Azospirillum sp. TSH100: one gene and its partner. The main gene of each other region encodes a partner of the protein of the gene in region 2 in a complex. Links are inferred from orthologs where the notes say so. Each region holds a gene or a part of one and is shown on either strand. Other genes may lie near its edges.

What was found.
Region 1: the proteins of E6C72_RS17190 (region 2) and smc are in contact, whole or in part, in a crystal structure (PDB 3ZGX), measured with the Bacillus subtilis proteins. The link is inferred for Azospirillum sp. TSH100 from one-to-one orthologs.

The regions. Positions count from the first base shown.
Region 1 is NZ_CP039636.1:415,468-423,306, forward strand. What follows is about bases 1,875-5,916. They hold smc (chromosome segregation protein SMC), read left to right. Parts: upstream 1,875-2,254; coding sequence 2,255-5,716; downstream 5,717-5,916. Other genes in these bases: E6C72_RS19625 (DsbA family protein), read left to right, coding at 1,875-2,170; E6C72_RS19635 (hypothetical protein), read right to left, coding at 5,740-5,916. In the rest of the region: mutY (A/G-specific adenine glycosylase), read right to left, coding at 1-760; E6C72_RS19620 (DUF721 domain-containing protein), read left to right, coding at 968-1,441; more of E6C72_RS19625, read left to right, coding at 1,508-1,874; more of E6C72_RS19635, read right to left, coding at 5,917-6,780; E6C72_RS19640 (FAD-binding oxidoreductase), read right to left, coding at 6,840-7,839. UniProt on the Bacillus subtilis protein: Required for chromosome condensation and partitioning.
Region 2 is NZ_CP039635.1:1,012,018-1,018,724, reverse strand. The notes cover bases 3,798-6,707. They hold E6C72_RS17190 (ScpA family protein), read right to left. Parts: upstream 5,713-6,707; coding sequence 4,882-5,712; downstream 3,798-4,881. Other genes in these bases: nagZ (beta-N-acetylhexosaminidase), read right to left, coding at 6,417-6,707; E6C72_RS17185 (site-2 protease family protein), read right to left, coding at 5,723-6,400; scpB (SMC-Scp complex subunit ScpB), read right to left, coding at 4,272-4,889; E6C72_RS17200 (twin-arginine translocase TatA/TatE family subunit), read right to left, coding at 3,871-4,110. Also shown: alaS (alanine--tRNA ligase), read right to left, coding at 1-2,308; twin-arginine translocase subunit TatC, read right to left, coding at 2,465-3,256; Sec-independent protein translocase protein TatB, read right to left, coding at 3,272-3,796. UniProt on the Bacillus subtilis protein: Participates in chromosomal partition during cell division. May act via the formation of a condensin-like complex containing Smc and ScpB that pull DNA away from mid-cell into both cell halves.

The DNA of each region.
Region 1 (7,839 bases), on a different replicon or contig from region 2:
CCCGGCGGCGCAGCAGGACGGCGCCATCGGGATTCAGCAGCCAATAGGCGACGCCGCGCCGGGTCGGCTTTTCCGCCTTGGCGACCTTCCGCGGCAGGCTTTCGGCGATGCCGGCGGCACGTGCCTCGCAGTAATCGGCCCACGGGCAGAGCATGCATTTCGGCTTGCGCGGCGTGCAGATGGTGGCGCCCAGATCCATCATCGCCTGGGCATAGTCGCCGGGGCGGAAGTCCGGCGTCAGGGTGGCGGCCAGCCGGCGCAGGGTCGGCTTGGCATTCGGCAGCGGCTCCTCCACCGCGAAGATGCGGGCGATCACCCGCTCGACATTGCCGTCCACCACGGTGGCCCTGCGGCCGAAGGCGATGGCGGTGATGGCGGCGGCGGTGTAGGCGCCGATGCCCGGCAGCTCCAGCAGCGCCGCCTCGTTGTCCGGGAACCGGCCGCCATGCCGGTCCGCCACCACGCGGGCGCATTTGTGCAGGTTGCGCGCCCGCGCGTAGTAGCCGAGCCCGGCCCAGGCGACCAGCAGATCGTCCAGCGGCGCGTCGGCCAGATCGCGCACGGTCGGCCAGCGTTCGGTGAAGTTGCGGAAATAGGGGGCCGCGGCAGGGACGGTCGTCTGCTGCAACATGATCTCCGACAGCCAGACCCGATAGGGATCGGCTGTCTCCCCCGGCTTGGCGCGCCAGGGAAGGTCGCGGCGGTGGCGGTCGTACCAGGACAGCAGCCGCCGGGCGGCCTCTATGGAATCTGGAATCATGATGGGAAGAAATAGAGGGTCCGGAGCGTCGAGGGAAGGGAGTGGGCAGGCGCCCGTCCCAGTTCCCGGCGCAGTTCCAGGCCCAGTGTCCGGTCGATCCCCGGCCGGATGCTGGGCATCGGCTCACGCTTGCGCTAGGGTGCGGCCAACCCACATGACCCGGAACCGGTCGCCAAGGCCGGTGCCGCACAGGAGTGATCGCAGAGCATGACCGGACCGCGTCGCATCGGCCAATCCGTTCCGGAGGTCGCCGGCAAGGTGCTGGGCAAGCGCGGGCTTGCCTTCGGTGCGCTGATCACCGACTGGCCGTCGATCGTCGGCCACCAGCTGTCGTTGCGCACCGCCCCGGACAAGCTCAGCTTCCCCCGCGGCAAGCGGGAGGAGGCGACCCTGCACATCCGCGCCATGGGCGCCATCGCGCTGGAGTTGCAGCATCTGGAACCGCAGATCATCGAGCGGATCAACAGCTTCTTCGGCTACCGCGCGGTCGCCAAGATCAAGCTGATCCACGCGGCCCTGCCCTCATCCCCGTCGCCGGTGGTGCGCCCGCGCGCGCTGACGATGGACGAGGAGATCGGCATCACCACCACTACCGCGGCCATCGAGGACGAGGAGTTGCGCGCCACGCTGGAACGCTTCGGCCGCTCCCTGATGGCCCGTCCGAAACGGGCTGCGCGATAGCCGCCCGGCTGGACGCACCGGTGCTTCATTGTCTATACGTCAACATCTGGTAGCAACGAGGGCAAAGTGAACCGCAAAATTCTGGGACGCAGATATTTCGCGCTGAGCGGCTTTCTCGCCATGGGCTTCGCCGCCGCGTTCGGCACCGCCATGACCGCGGCGCCGACGGCGGCACAGGCGGCGGCCACCCTGCCGCCGGTGTCGGAGCTGATGGCCGACCGCGTCATGGGCGACCCGAAGGCGCCGGTGACGATCCTCGACTATTCGTCGATGACCTGCCCGCACTGCGCCCATTTCCACACCGACATCCTGCCGAAGATCAAGGAAGCCTACATCGACACCGGCAAGGTGAAGCTGATCTTCCGCGACTTCCCCTTCGATCAGGCGGCGCTGAGTGCCAGCATGCTGGCCCATTGCGCCCCGGCCGAGCGCTACTATCCGCTGACCGACGTGCTGTTCAAGAGCCAGGCGACCTGGAGCCGCGCGTCGGATCCGGCCAAGGCGCTGGGCCAGTACGGCAAGCTGGCCGGCATGAGCCAGGAGACCATCGACGCCTGCCTCGCCAACAAGGAGCTGGCCGACGCCATCCTGAACAGCCGCCTGACCGGCCAGAACCAGTACAAGGTCGAAGCCACCCCGACCTTCATCCTCAACGACGGCAAGGCCCGCATCGAAGGCGCCCAGTCGTTCGAGGAGTTCTCGAAGGCGATCGACAAGCTGTTGAAGTAAGAGGCCGCCGCGTTCGGGACCAGGCTAGGTCGGCCCCGAACGCGGCACCTCCTCAAAGCCCGGTACACCAAAGGTTCGTCCCCAGTGCAGTTCACGCGTCTCCGCCTGTCGGGCTTCAAGTCTTTTGTCGATGCCACGGATCTGGTCATCGAACCCGGCATGACCGGCATCGTCGGTCCCAACGGCTGCGGCAAGTCCAATCTGGTCGAGGCGCTGCGCTGGGTGATGGGCGAGACCTCGGCCAAGCGCATGCGCGGCGACGACATGGACGACGTCATCTTCGGCGGCACCTCCAGCCGTCCGGCCCGCAATCTGGGCGAGGTGACGCTGGCGGTCGACAACCGGTCGCGCACGGCGCCGGCCGGTTTCAACGATCATGACGAGCTGGAGATCACCCGCCGGATCGAGCGCGGCTCCGGTTCCGACTACCGGATCAACGGCAAGCTGGTGCGGGCGCGCGACGTCCAGCTTCTGTTCGCCGACAACGCGTCGGGCGCCGCTTCGCCGGCCCTGGTCAGCCAGGGCAAGGTGGCGCAGATCATCTCCGCCAAGCCGCAGGACCGCCGAGCCCTGCTGGAGGAGGCCGCCGGCATCACCGGCCTGCATTCCCGCCGGCACGAGGCCGAACTGCGGCTGAAGGCGGCGGAGGGCAACCTGACCCGCCTCGACGACGTGATCGGGGCGATGGACAGCCAGCTGCAAAGCCTGAAGAAGCAGGCGCGGCAGGCTTCCCGCTACCGCAACCTGTCCGACCAGATCCGCAAGGCGGAGGCGGTGCTGTGGCACCTGCGCTGGCTGGCATCGCAGGAGGAGCGCGCCCGCGCCCATGCCGCCTTTGCAGCCTCCGAGGCCGCGGTGCGCGACCGCATGCTGGCGGTCACCCAGCTGACCGCCCGCCGCACCGAGGCCGCCGCCGGCCTGCCGGAGAAGCGCCAGGACGAGGCGCGCGCCGCTTCCGCCCTGCAACGGCTGGTGATCGCCCGCGAACAGCTCGACGCCGAGGAAAAGCGCGTCGCCGACCAGCAGCGCGCGCTGGAGGCCCGGTTGCGCCAGATCGCCGGCGATCTCGGCCGTGAGGAGGCGCTGGCCGCCGATGCCGGCGAGGCGCTGGCCCGGCTGGAGGCCGAGCGCGACCGGCTGATCGCGGCCCAGGCCGACGAGGAGATGCTGGAGGAAGCCGCCGGCGAGGCTCTGGCGGAGGCGCGCGAGCAGGTCGATGCCCGCGACCGCGAACTGACCCGGCTGACCGAAGCGGTCGCCACCGACGAGGCCCGCCGCGCCGCGACCCAGCGTCAGGCCGCCGAACTGGAGACCCGCGCCGCCGGCCTCGCCAAGCGGCTGGCCGAGCAGCAGGCCCAGCGCGTTGCGCTCGAAGCCGAAATCGCCGCCCGCGCCGACCTGTCGGAGGCGGAACTGGCGGTCGAGCTGGCCGAGCAGCGGCTGGAGCAGGCCCGCGACGCCGCCGAGGCCGCCGAACTGGCGAAGGCGGAGGCCGAACCGGCGCAGTCCCGCGCCCGCGAGGCGCTGTCCGCCGCGGAAAGCGCCCGCGCCAAGCTGCGCGCCGAGGAGCGCGCGCTGGCCGAGTTGTTGCAAGCCGGGGCGGGCGGGCTGTTCCCGCCGCTGGTCGATGCGGTGACGGTGTCGCCCGGCTATGAAGGCGCACTCGCCGCCGCCCTCGGCGACGCGCTGACGGCACCGCTGGACGAGGCGGCGCCGGTGCACTGGCGCCAGTTGCCCGCCTATGACGCGGTGGCGCCGCTGCCGGCGGGTGCCGAGCGGCTGTCCGACCATGTGCAGGGGCCGACGGCCGCCGCCCGTACCCTCGCCCATATCGGGGTGGTCGCCGATGCCGCCCAGGGTATGGCGCTGGTCCAGTCGTTGACGCCGGGGCAGGTGCTGGTCAGCCGCGACGGCGGGGCGTGGCGCTGGGACGGGCTGACCGTCCAGGCCGGCGCGCCGACCGCCGCCGCCATCCGCCTGAAGCAGCGCAACCGGCTGGCCGAACTGCGTGGCGAGCTGGAGCTTGCCGAGGAACAGGTCGATCTGGCGCGCGAGGCGCTCGACGCCGCCAAACTGGCGGTGGAGGCTGCTGCCCAGGCCGACCGCCGCGCCCGCGACGCGGTACGCGAGGGCTTCGCCGCGCTGAACGCCGCCCGCGACCGCCATGTCAAGCTGGCGCGCGAGGCCGACGCCGCGTCCTCCCGCCTCGCAGCATTGGTGGAGACGGTGGAGCGGCTTGCCGCCGAGGAAGGCGAAGCCGCCGCCCTCCGCGACGAGGCGCTGGAACTGCTGGAGTCGTTGCCCGACCCGCGCGAGGGGCGGGAACGGGTGAACGACCAGCGCGCCGCCCTGGCCGAACGCCGCGCGGTTCTGGCCGAACGGCAGAATGCGCTCGACCGCCTGACCCGCGAGGCGCAGGCCCGGCGTCAGCGTCTGGCCGCCATCCAGGCGGAAACCGCTTCCTGGGACACCCGTTCCGCCGGGGCCGGCGGCCGTGTCGCCGAACTGCGTCAGCGCTCGGCGGAGGCCGAAGGCGAGATCGCCATCCTGTCGGGCCGCCCGGCCGAGATCGCGGCGGAGCGCCAGGATCTCCTCGACCGCATCGCCCTGGCCGACCGCGACCGCAAGCGCGCCGCCGAGGCGCTGGCCGACGCCGAATCCCGGTTGGCCGGGACCGAGCAGGCTTTGCATGATGCCGAAGCGGCGCTGGCCGATGGCCGCGAGGCGCGTGCCCGCGCCGAGGCTGCCGTCTCGGCCGCCCAGCAGCAGGAACGCACTCTGACGGAACGCATCGCCGAACGGCTGGACTGCCGGCCGGAGGACACCCGCGCCGCCGCGGATCTCGACCCCGCCGAGCCGATGCCCGACGCGGCGGCGGTGGAGTCGCGGCTCGACAAGCTGACGCGCGAGCGCGAGAATATGGGGCCGGTCAACCTGCGCGCCGAGATCGAGGCGGAGGAGCTGGACGCCCAGATCGCCGGCCTGCATGGCGAGCGCGAGGATCTGACCGCCGCCATCGCCCGCCTGCGCCAGGGCATCTCAAGCCTGAATCGCGAGGCGCGCGAACGTCTGGTCGCCAGCTTCGACGTGGTCAACCGCGACTTCCAGGAGCTGTTCACCCGCCTGTTCGGCGGCGGCAAGGCCTATCTGGAGCTGGTCAACGCCGAGGATCCGCTGAATGCCGGGCTGGAGATCTATGCCAGCCCGCCGGGCAAGAAGCTCCAGGTGCTCTCGCTGCTGTCGGGCGGCGAGCAGGCTCTGACGGCGCTGTCGCTGCTGTTCGCCGTCTTCCGGTCGAACCCGGCGCCGATCTGCGTGCTGGACGAGGTGGACGCTCCGCTGGACGAGGCGAATGTCGGCCGCTTCTGCGATCTGGTCGAGGACATCGCCCGGCAGGGCGACACCCGTTTCCTGATCATCACCCACCACCGCCTGACCATGGCGCGCGTCGATCGCCTGTTCGGCGTGACGATGGTGGAGCGCGGCGTGTCCCAGCTGGTCAGCGTCGATCTGAGCCGGGCGGAGGAGTTGCGGGGGGTGGCGTGAGGGGGTAGGGCGAAGTCAGCCCCTCATCCCCCCCGCTTCCACACCGTCGTCTCGATGTAGCGGCTCGCCAGGAACCGGTAGGTCTGCTTCTGCAACGCCTCCACCTTCGGCGAGCGTTCCATCGAGATGTCGTCCCAGCCGCGGAGCAGGTCTTCCCATTCCAGCAGCTTGGCGCGCAGGTCGTCGCGGATCTTGCGGATGAACTGCACGGTCGGGTGGAAGTTGCGCAACGCGCCGACGATGTCGCCGGTCTGGGCGTCGGCCTGATCGAAGATCATGTCGTATTCGCGCACCGGCTTGCGGATCAACCCCTGCATCCGGTTCAGCTCGCTGCAGAAGGTCCGGTCGGTGCGGTAGATGGTGGCGAGCTTGCCCATCGCCTGATCGATGCGCCGGATATGCCGGAAGCGGTCGCGCAGCGCCTCGATATAGGACAGCTCCTGTGCCAGATCGTCGATGCGGTCGGTCAGGTACTGTTCTGCATTGTTGGTCAGCTTCAGCCGCTCGGCGATCTTGGCGAAGGCCGCCTTCATCTTCTCGTGCGTCTGCGGATCATCCAGCAGCTGTTCCAGTTGCGACTGGTCGGAAACGATGATCTCGTTGCCGGTGAAGGACGAGACGATCTGCATGGTCAGCCGCCCTTTGGCGGCGATGCGGTGCCTGTCCTCCACCGACCAGGAGGCCCGGCCGTCAAGCAGTTCGCCGGGAATTTCCTCGCCCGGCCGGATCTGCTTCACGAAGGCCAGACCCTGTTCGATGATCTCCAGCAGGCGGGCGTCGTGGCAGCCCTCCTCGATCTGGAAGGACTCCATCAGGGTGGGGAAGGCCAGCGCCACCTTCAGATCGCCCAGCAGGATGTTCAGCACCGCGTCCTTGCTGTTCGGATCCTGGCAGAAGAAGGCGCCCGGCAGGCTGAAGACCTTGTGCTGGAAATCGAAATGGGTGTCCCGCATCGGCTGGACCAGGACATTCTCCTGCGCGGCCTTCTCGGCGATGGCATCGTCCGGAGCGGCATCCTTATCCGCGGAGGGGGGCGTCTCGTCGCTGCTGGAGATGTCGGTCATGGGCTGGGACGGTACTCGGCGGGGGAGAGGAGGGGACGGCCGTGGATTGCTTCCCCAGCCTACAGCAGATCGCGCAGACGGAACCACATCATTGCGAGGACCAGAGCCGGCGTGCGGAAGCGCCGACCGCCGGGGAAGGGGGTGTGGGGGAGGCGGGCGAACACGTCGAATCGCCCGGCGGTGCCGCTCACCGTTTCCGCCATCAGCCGGCCCGCCATGCCGGCCAGCGCCACGCCATGGCCGGAATAGCCGTGGGCGTACAGCGTCGTCGGCGACAGCCGGCCCAGATGTGGCATGCGGTTCATGGTGATGGCGACCCGGCCGCCCCAGAAATACGCGACGCGGGCGTCCTTCAGCTCCGGATAGATCGCCAGCATCTTCAGCCGCATCGCCTGCTTCAGACCCGGCCCGTCGACTCCCGAATAGCTGACGCCGCCGCCGAACAGCAGCCGATGGTCGGCGGAGCGGCGGAAATAATCCAGCGAGAACTTCATGTCCGACACCGCGATGTTGGTCGGCAGCAGGGTCCGCGCCCGCTCCTCGCCCAGCGGTTCGGTGGCGATCATGTAGGTCGCCACCGGCATGATCTTGCGGTCCAGCGCCGGGGCCAGCCCGCCGAGATAGGCGTTGCCGGCCAGGATCAGATGTTTCGCCGTCACCCGGCCGCGTTCGGTGCGGACCCAGGGCTTCGCCCCGCTGTCCATGGCCAGCGCGCGGCTGTTCTCGAAGATGCGCACCCCGGCGGCGTCGGCAGCGCGGGCGAGGCCGAGCGCGTAGTTCAGCGGGTGCAGATGGCCGCTGCCCTCGTCCAGCAGGCCGCCGATATAGGCGTCGCTTCCGACATGGCGGCGGATGCCGGCGCGATCCAGCCGATGCACCCTGTCATAGCCGTAGCCGTCGCGCATCTCGTGTTCCAGCGCCGCCACATCCTGCATGTGGCGCGGCTTCAGCGCGGCATAGGCGAAGCCCCAGGTCAGGTCGCAGGCGATGGCGTGGCGCGCCACCCGTTCGGCCAGCTGGGCCTTGGCCTCCTCGCCGAATTCCCACAGGCGGCGGGCG
Region 2 (6,707 bases):
CCTTGGCACCGCCTCCCATGGCAACCTGACGGCGCAGGTCGGCCAGTTCGCGCTCCATCTTGCGGCGCTCCTCGACCAGGGCCGCCACGCGGGTCGGAACCTCGTCGGGCTTCACCTTCAGGACGCTCGCCGCCTCGGTCAGCAGATGGTCGCGCTCGGACAGCCACGCCTTGGCGCCGGTGCCGGTCAACGCCTCGATGCGGCGGACGCCGGCAGCGACAGCGCCTTCGGAGACGATCTTGAAGACACCGATGTCGCCGGTGCGGCGGACATGGGTGCCGCCGCACAGCTCGATGGAGTAATCGCGATCCTGCTCGCCATGCGGGCCGCCCATCGACACGACGCGAACCTCATCGCCGTACTTCTCGCCGAACAGCGCCATGGCACCCTGGGCGCGCGCCTCGTCCGGGGACATCAGGCGGGTGATGACCTCGCTGTTGGCGAGGACGCGGCGGTTCACCTCGTCCTCGATGGCGGAGATGTCGGCGCCGGTCAGGCCGGTCGGCTGGCTGATGTCGAAGCGCAGACGCTCCGGCGCCACCAGCGAACCCTTCTGGGTGACATGGTCGCCCAGGCGATGGCGCAGCGCCTCGTGCAACAGGTGGGTGGCGGAGTGGTTGGCACGGATGGCGGAGCGGCGCTCGGTATCGACGCGCAGCTCGACCACGTCGCCGACCTTGAGCGTGCCCTTGGTGACCGTGCCGACATGGGCCCACACGGCGCCCAGCTTCTTCAGCGTGTCGGACACCGCGACCTCAGCCCCGCCGGCGGAGAAGATCACGCCGGCATCGCCGACCTGACCTCCCGATTCGCCGTAGAAGGGGGTCTGGTTGACGACGACCAGCACCTGATCACCGAGGTTGGCGGCGTCGACGCGGGCATCGCCCTTGACGATGGCGGTCACCTTGCCTTCGGCGACTTCGGTGTCGTAGCCGAAGAACTCGGTGGCGCCCAGATCGTCCTTGATCTCGTACCACAGCTTCTCGGTGCCGACCTCGCCCGAGCCGGCCCAGGATTCGCGGGCTTTGCGGCGCTGCTCGTCCATCGCCGCCTTGAAGCCGGCCTCGTCGACGCCGCGGCCCTGGCCGCGCAGCACGTCCTGCGTCAGGTCGAGCGGGAAGCCGTAGGTGTCGTACAGCTTGAAGGCGACGTCGCCGGCCAGCGGCTGGCCTTCGCCCAGATGGCCGACCTCATCCTCCAACAGGCGCAGGCCGCGCTCCAGCGTCTGCTTGAAGCGGGTCTCCTCCAGCTTCAGCGTCTCGACGATCAGGGCGCGGGCACGGTTCAGCTCCGGATAGGCGTCGCCCATCTGCTGGATCAGCGCCGGGACCAGACGGTGCATCAGCGGCTCGCGCGCGCCGATCATGTGGGCATGGCGCATGGCGCGGCGCATGATCCGGCGCAGCACATAGCCGCGGCCTTCGTTCGACGGCAGCACGCCATCGGCGATCAGGAAGGAGGTGGAACGCAGATGGTCGGCGATGACGCGGTGCGACACGGCATGCGCGCCGTCCGGCGAGGTCTTGGTCGCCTCGGCCGACGCCATGATCAGCGCCCGCATCAGGTCGATGTCGTAGTTGTCGTGCTTGCCCTGCAGGACGGCGGCCAGACGCTCCAGCCCCATGCCGGTGTCGATGGACGGCTTGGGCAGCGGCACCAGATTGTCCGGACCCAGCTGTTCATACTGCATGAACACGAGGTTCCAGATCTCGATGAAGCGGTCGCCATCCTGGTCCGGGCTGCCCGGCGGGCCGCCGGCGATCGACGGGCCATGGTCGAAAAAGATTTCCGAACACGGGCCGCAGGGGCCGGTATCGCCCATGCGCCAGAAATTGTCGTCGGTCGGGATGCGGATGATGCGGTCGTCCGACAGGCCGGCGACCTTGCGCCAGATGCCCGCCGCGTCCTCGTCGGAGGTGTGGACGGTCACCAGCAGCTTGTCAGCCGGCAGGCCGTATTCCTTGGTGATCAGGTTCCAGGCGAACGCGATGGCATCGTCCTTGAAATAATCGCCGAAGGAGAAGTTCCCCAGCATCTCGAAGAAGGTGTGGTGCCGCGCGGTGTAGCCGACATTGTCGAGGTCGTTGTGCTTGCCGCCGGCGCGCACGCATTTCTGCGAGGTGGCCGCGCGCTTGTAGGGCCGCGTCTCGGCACCGGTGAAGACGTTCTTGAACTGGACCATGCCGGCGTTGGTGAACATCAGCGTCGGGTCGTTGCGCGGCACGAGCGGCGACGAATCGACCTTCTGATGGCCCTGCTTGGCGAAGAAATCCAGGAACGTGCGACGGATGTCGTTGGCGGTCTGCATACGGTCAAGGCTCCGGGTGCGCGGCTGAGGCCCTTTGTTGGCCGAACCGTGCTTTTAGCGCGAGAATGGCGGCATGTCCACGACGGACGGATTATTACCCTAGGTCACGGCCGGCAAATTGCCACCGGCGAATTGGCGCGGGCAAAGTGCCGACGATCACTCGGCCTCCGCCGCGGCCCGCGCCTTTTCGATCCGGCGGCCGACGATGATCGCGATCTCGTAGAGGCCGATCAGCGGCACCGCCAGACTGACCTGGCTGATGACATCGGGCGGGGTCAGCACCGCGGCGGCGATGAAGGCGCCGACGATGGCGTAGCGCCGCTTCGAGGCCAGCGCATCGGTGCTGATGATGCCGACGCGGACCAGCAGGGTCAGCAGGACCGGCAGCTGGAAGGCGATGCCGAAGGCGAAGATCAGCGACATCACCAGATGCAGGTATTCGCCGACGCGCGCCTCGAATTCGATCGGCAGGGCATTGCCGTCGCCGCCGGGGTGGAACTCGAAGCCCAGGAAGAAGCGCCAGGCCATCGGGAAGATGAAGTAATAGACGATGCCGGCACCGGTCAGGAACATCACCGGGGTCGCGACGAGGAAGGGCAGGAAGGCCTTGCGCTCGTGCTTGTACAGGCCGGGCGCCACGAACATCCAGATCTGGCTGGCGACGATCGGGAAGGAGATGAAGCAGCCGGCCCAGAACGCCACCTTGACATAGGTGAAGAAGGCTTCGGTCAGACCGGTGTAGATCATCCGGCGGCCCTGCCCGGCCAGGATGTCGGCCAGCGGCTGGACCAGGAAATTGTAGATCTTGTCCGACACCGCATAGCACAGCAGGAAGGCGATCAGGATGGCACCGATCGCCCACATCAGCCGGTTCCGCAGCTCGATCAGGTGATCGATCAGCGGCATCTTGCTGTCTTCGAGTTCGTCCTGCTGCGTATCGCCGGTCATGGGCCGTCTTTGTCTTCAGGTCTGCTTGTCGGTCGGCTGGGCAGCGGCCACGGCATCCGCGCGCGGGGCCGGTGCGGGCTGCGGCACCGGGGCCGGTTGCGGAGGCTCGGTGGAGATCGGAGACGCGGTGATCGGAGACGGGGCGGCCGAAGGCGCCACGCTGTCCGTCACCATCGGGACCGCCGGGGCATCGGTCACAGGCGCCGGCGCCTGCGGCAGGTCCGGCTCCGGCGTGCTGCCGGCGTGGCCGTTCAGGCCCACATCGAAGGCTTTCCCCACCTCCCCCTTCGGATCGATGGTGTCTTCCATCATCTTCTTGATGTTCAGGTCACGGGTCTTCAGCGCTTCCTTGCGAAGCTCGTCCAACTCGGTTTCCCGCATCATGTCGTCGATGTGGGTCTGGAATTCGCGCGCGACGACCCGCGCCTTACGCACCCATTTGCCGAGCGTGAAGATCGCCTTGGGCAGATCCTTGGGGCCAATGACCACAAGGGCGATGACGGCGATCACCATCAGTTCGGACCAAGCGATGTCGAACATGTTCTTCCGGCTTCACGAATGCGGTTGGCAGAGTGGCGTGCGGCGCCCCGACCGGGCAGCCGCGCGCCCGCCGGTCAGCTGCGGACCGCCTCGTCCTTCTTGGCCGCGGTTTCGGCCGTGTTGGCCGGCTGGTTCGGAATGGTCTTGGCGGTGGAGCCGGGGGCGGCATCGTCGCTGTCGTCCTGCAGGCCGGCCTTGAAGGACTTCACGCCCTTGGCGAGATCGCCCATCACCTTCGGCAGCTTTCCGGCGCCGAACAGCAGAAGAACGATCAGAAGAACGATGATCCAGTGCCAGATGCTGAAAGAACCCATGGCGCGCCTATCACGTTTGAACGGCCTTTGCGGCGGGCCGGCACTATGGCAGAAAGGCCGGGGTGCCGCAACGTTCGCCCCACCATCCTTAACCGGTTGTCATTGAGGTTTCACGGGAATTCGCTCAGGTTCCGGTGAAAAACCAAGCCTCCGCCCCCAACCTACTCCTCGTTGTCGCTCCCCAGCGCGCTGTCGTCGGCCGTCGCCCCCAACCCCAGCAGCACCGGACGGCTGTCGAGCAGGCCGGCGGCGCGCAGGTCTTCGACGCTGGGCAGGTCGCGCAGGCTCTCCAGCCCGAAATGGTCGAGGAAATGGTCGGTGGTGATCCAGGTCAGCGGCCGGCCCGGCGTCTCCCGCCGCTTGCCCGGCCGGATCCAGCCATGTTCCATCAGCAAATCCAGCGTGCCCTTGCTGGTCGCCACACCGCGGATGGACTCGATCTCGCCGCGCGTCACCGGCTGGTGGTAGGCGATGATCGCCAGCGTCTCGATGGCGGCACGGGACAGCTTGCGCGACACCTCCTCCTCGCGCCGCAGCTCCGGCGCCAGATCGACCGCGGTACGGAAGGCCCAGCCGCCGCCGGTGCGCACCAGGGTGACGCCGCGCGGGGCGTAATGGGCGCGCAGCTCCTCCAGCAGCAGGCCGACCTCCGGCCCGATGCGGCCGGCCAGCGTCTCCTCGTCCAACGGCTCGCTTGAGGCGAACAGCAGGGCTTCCAGCAGGCGCAGCTTGCCGATGCGGGCCTCCGCCTCCTGGGCGTCGGTGCCTTCCTTAATCATGCGATTGCGCTTCTTCCGAACTGTCGGCGTCCTGGAAACCGGATGCCCGCCCGCGGACATAGAGCGGGGCGAAGGCGCCCTCCTGGCGCAGTTCCACCCTGCCCGCCTTGGCAAGTTCCAACGTCGCGGCGAAATGCGCGGCGAGCGCCGAGCGGGTCAGCAGCGCGCCGCCCTCCCCGCCCGGCAGGAAGCTCGCCAGCGTTGCCCAGTCCGGCATCCGGCCGAGCAGCGAGGACAGGCGCTGCACTGCTTCCTCCATCGAATAGAGGCGGACCGGGGTGATGTGCAGGACGCCGGATTCCTTGCGGGCGCGCTGCTGGCCATAGGCACGCAGCAGGTCGAACAGGGTGACCTCGTAGACCGACTTGCGGCGCAGGTCCAAATCCTCCGGCGCACCGCGCGGGTGGATTTCGATGCCCAGCCGCGGACGGGCGAACAGCTTTTCAGCGACGCCCTTCATCGCCTCCAGCCGCTGGAGCTGGAAGGCGAGCGCTGCCGCCATGTCCTCGCCCGACGGCTCCTCCCCCTCCGGCTCGGGCAGCAGCAGGCGCGACTTCAGGTAGGCCAGCCACGCCGCCATCACCAGATAGTCGGCGGCCAACTCCAGCCGCACCTTCCGCGCCTCGGCAACGAAGCTGAGGTACTGGTCGGCCAGTTCCAGGATGGAGATGCGCGTCAGGTCGACCTTCTGGTCGCGCCCCAACGCCAGCAGCATGTCGAGCGGCCCCTCGAAGCCGTCGAGGACCAGCAACAGCTGTTCGGACGGCGATGCCTCCGCGGCAGCGGGGGTGTCGAACACAGGCTCGGCCACCAGATCAGCCATATGATCGCTTTCAGTCGTTGCCGGTCAGGACGCGGATGAAGTCGATCACCGCGTCCACGGGCGGCCCCAGCACCCAATGCATGACGCTGAGGTCCATGCCGATCTGGCGCCCCAGCATCGGCAGCAGGAAGAAGGCGGCCATCAGGATCAGCAAACCGAAACGCTCCAGCTTCGCCAGCGGCACCGCCAGAACATCCGGCAGGATGCCGACCGCGACCCGGCCACCGTCCAACGGCGGCAGCGGGATCAGGTTGAACACCATCAGGATGACGTTGACCAGAACCGAGACCTCGGCGGCGGAGCGGATCCACATCTCAATCACGCTGTTTTCCGGATTGACCAGCCGCCAGATCACCGCCGACGCCACCGCAAGCAGGAAATTGGTGCCCGGCCCGGCCAGCGCGACCCACACCATGTCGCGGCGCGGGTGGTCGAGCCGGGCGAAATTGACCGGCACCGGCTTGGCCCAGCCGAAGACGAAGCCGGTGGTGAAATACATCAGCGCCGGCAGCAGGACCGTGCCGAACGGGTCGATGTGGCGGATCGGGTTGAAGGTGACGCGACCCAGCCGATAGGCGGTGTCGTCGCCCAGCCTCCAGGCGACGAAGCCATGCGCCGCCTCGTGCAGGGTGATGGCGAGGATGGCCGGCAGGGCCACGGCCGTCACCTGGAAGATCCATGCTTCCATGGTCCGCTCCCGTCCGTCAGGTCTGCGCCGTGCCGAGAAGCTCGGCCAGCCGGTTGGTCAAAGCCGCGATGTCCGCCGGTTCCGGCGCGTGGCGCATCGCCTCCGCCCGCGCCCAGCGCTCCGCCGCCAGTCCGCTCAGCAACGGAACGGCGTCGAGTATCGACCGCATCTCGGCCAGATCGCCGTTGCAGTGGAGCACGACATCCATGCCCGCCGCCAGCACCGCCTCTGCCCGCGTCCTCGGGTCGCCCTGCAAGGCGTTCATCGACAGGTCGTCGCTGAACAGCAGGCCGCCGAAGCCGATCGA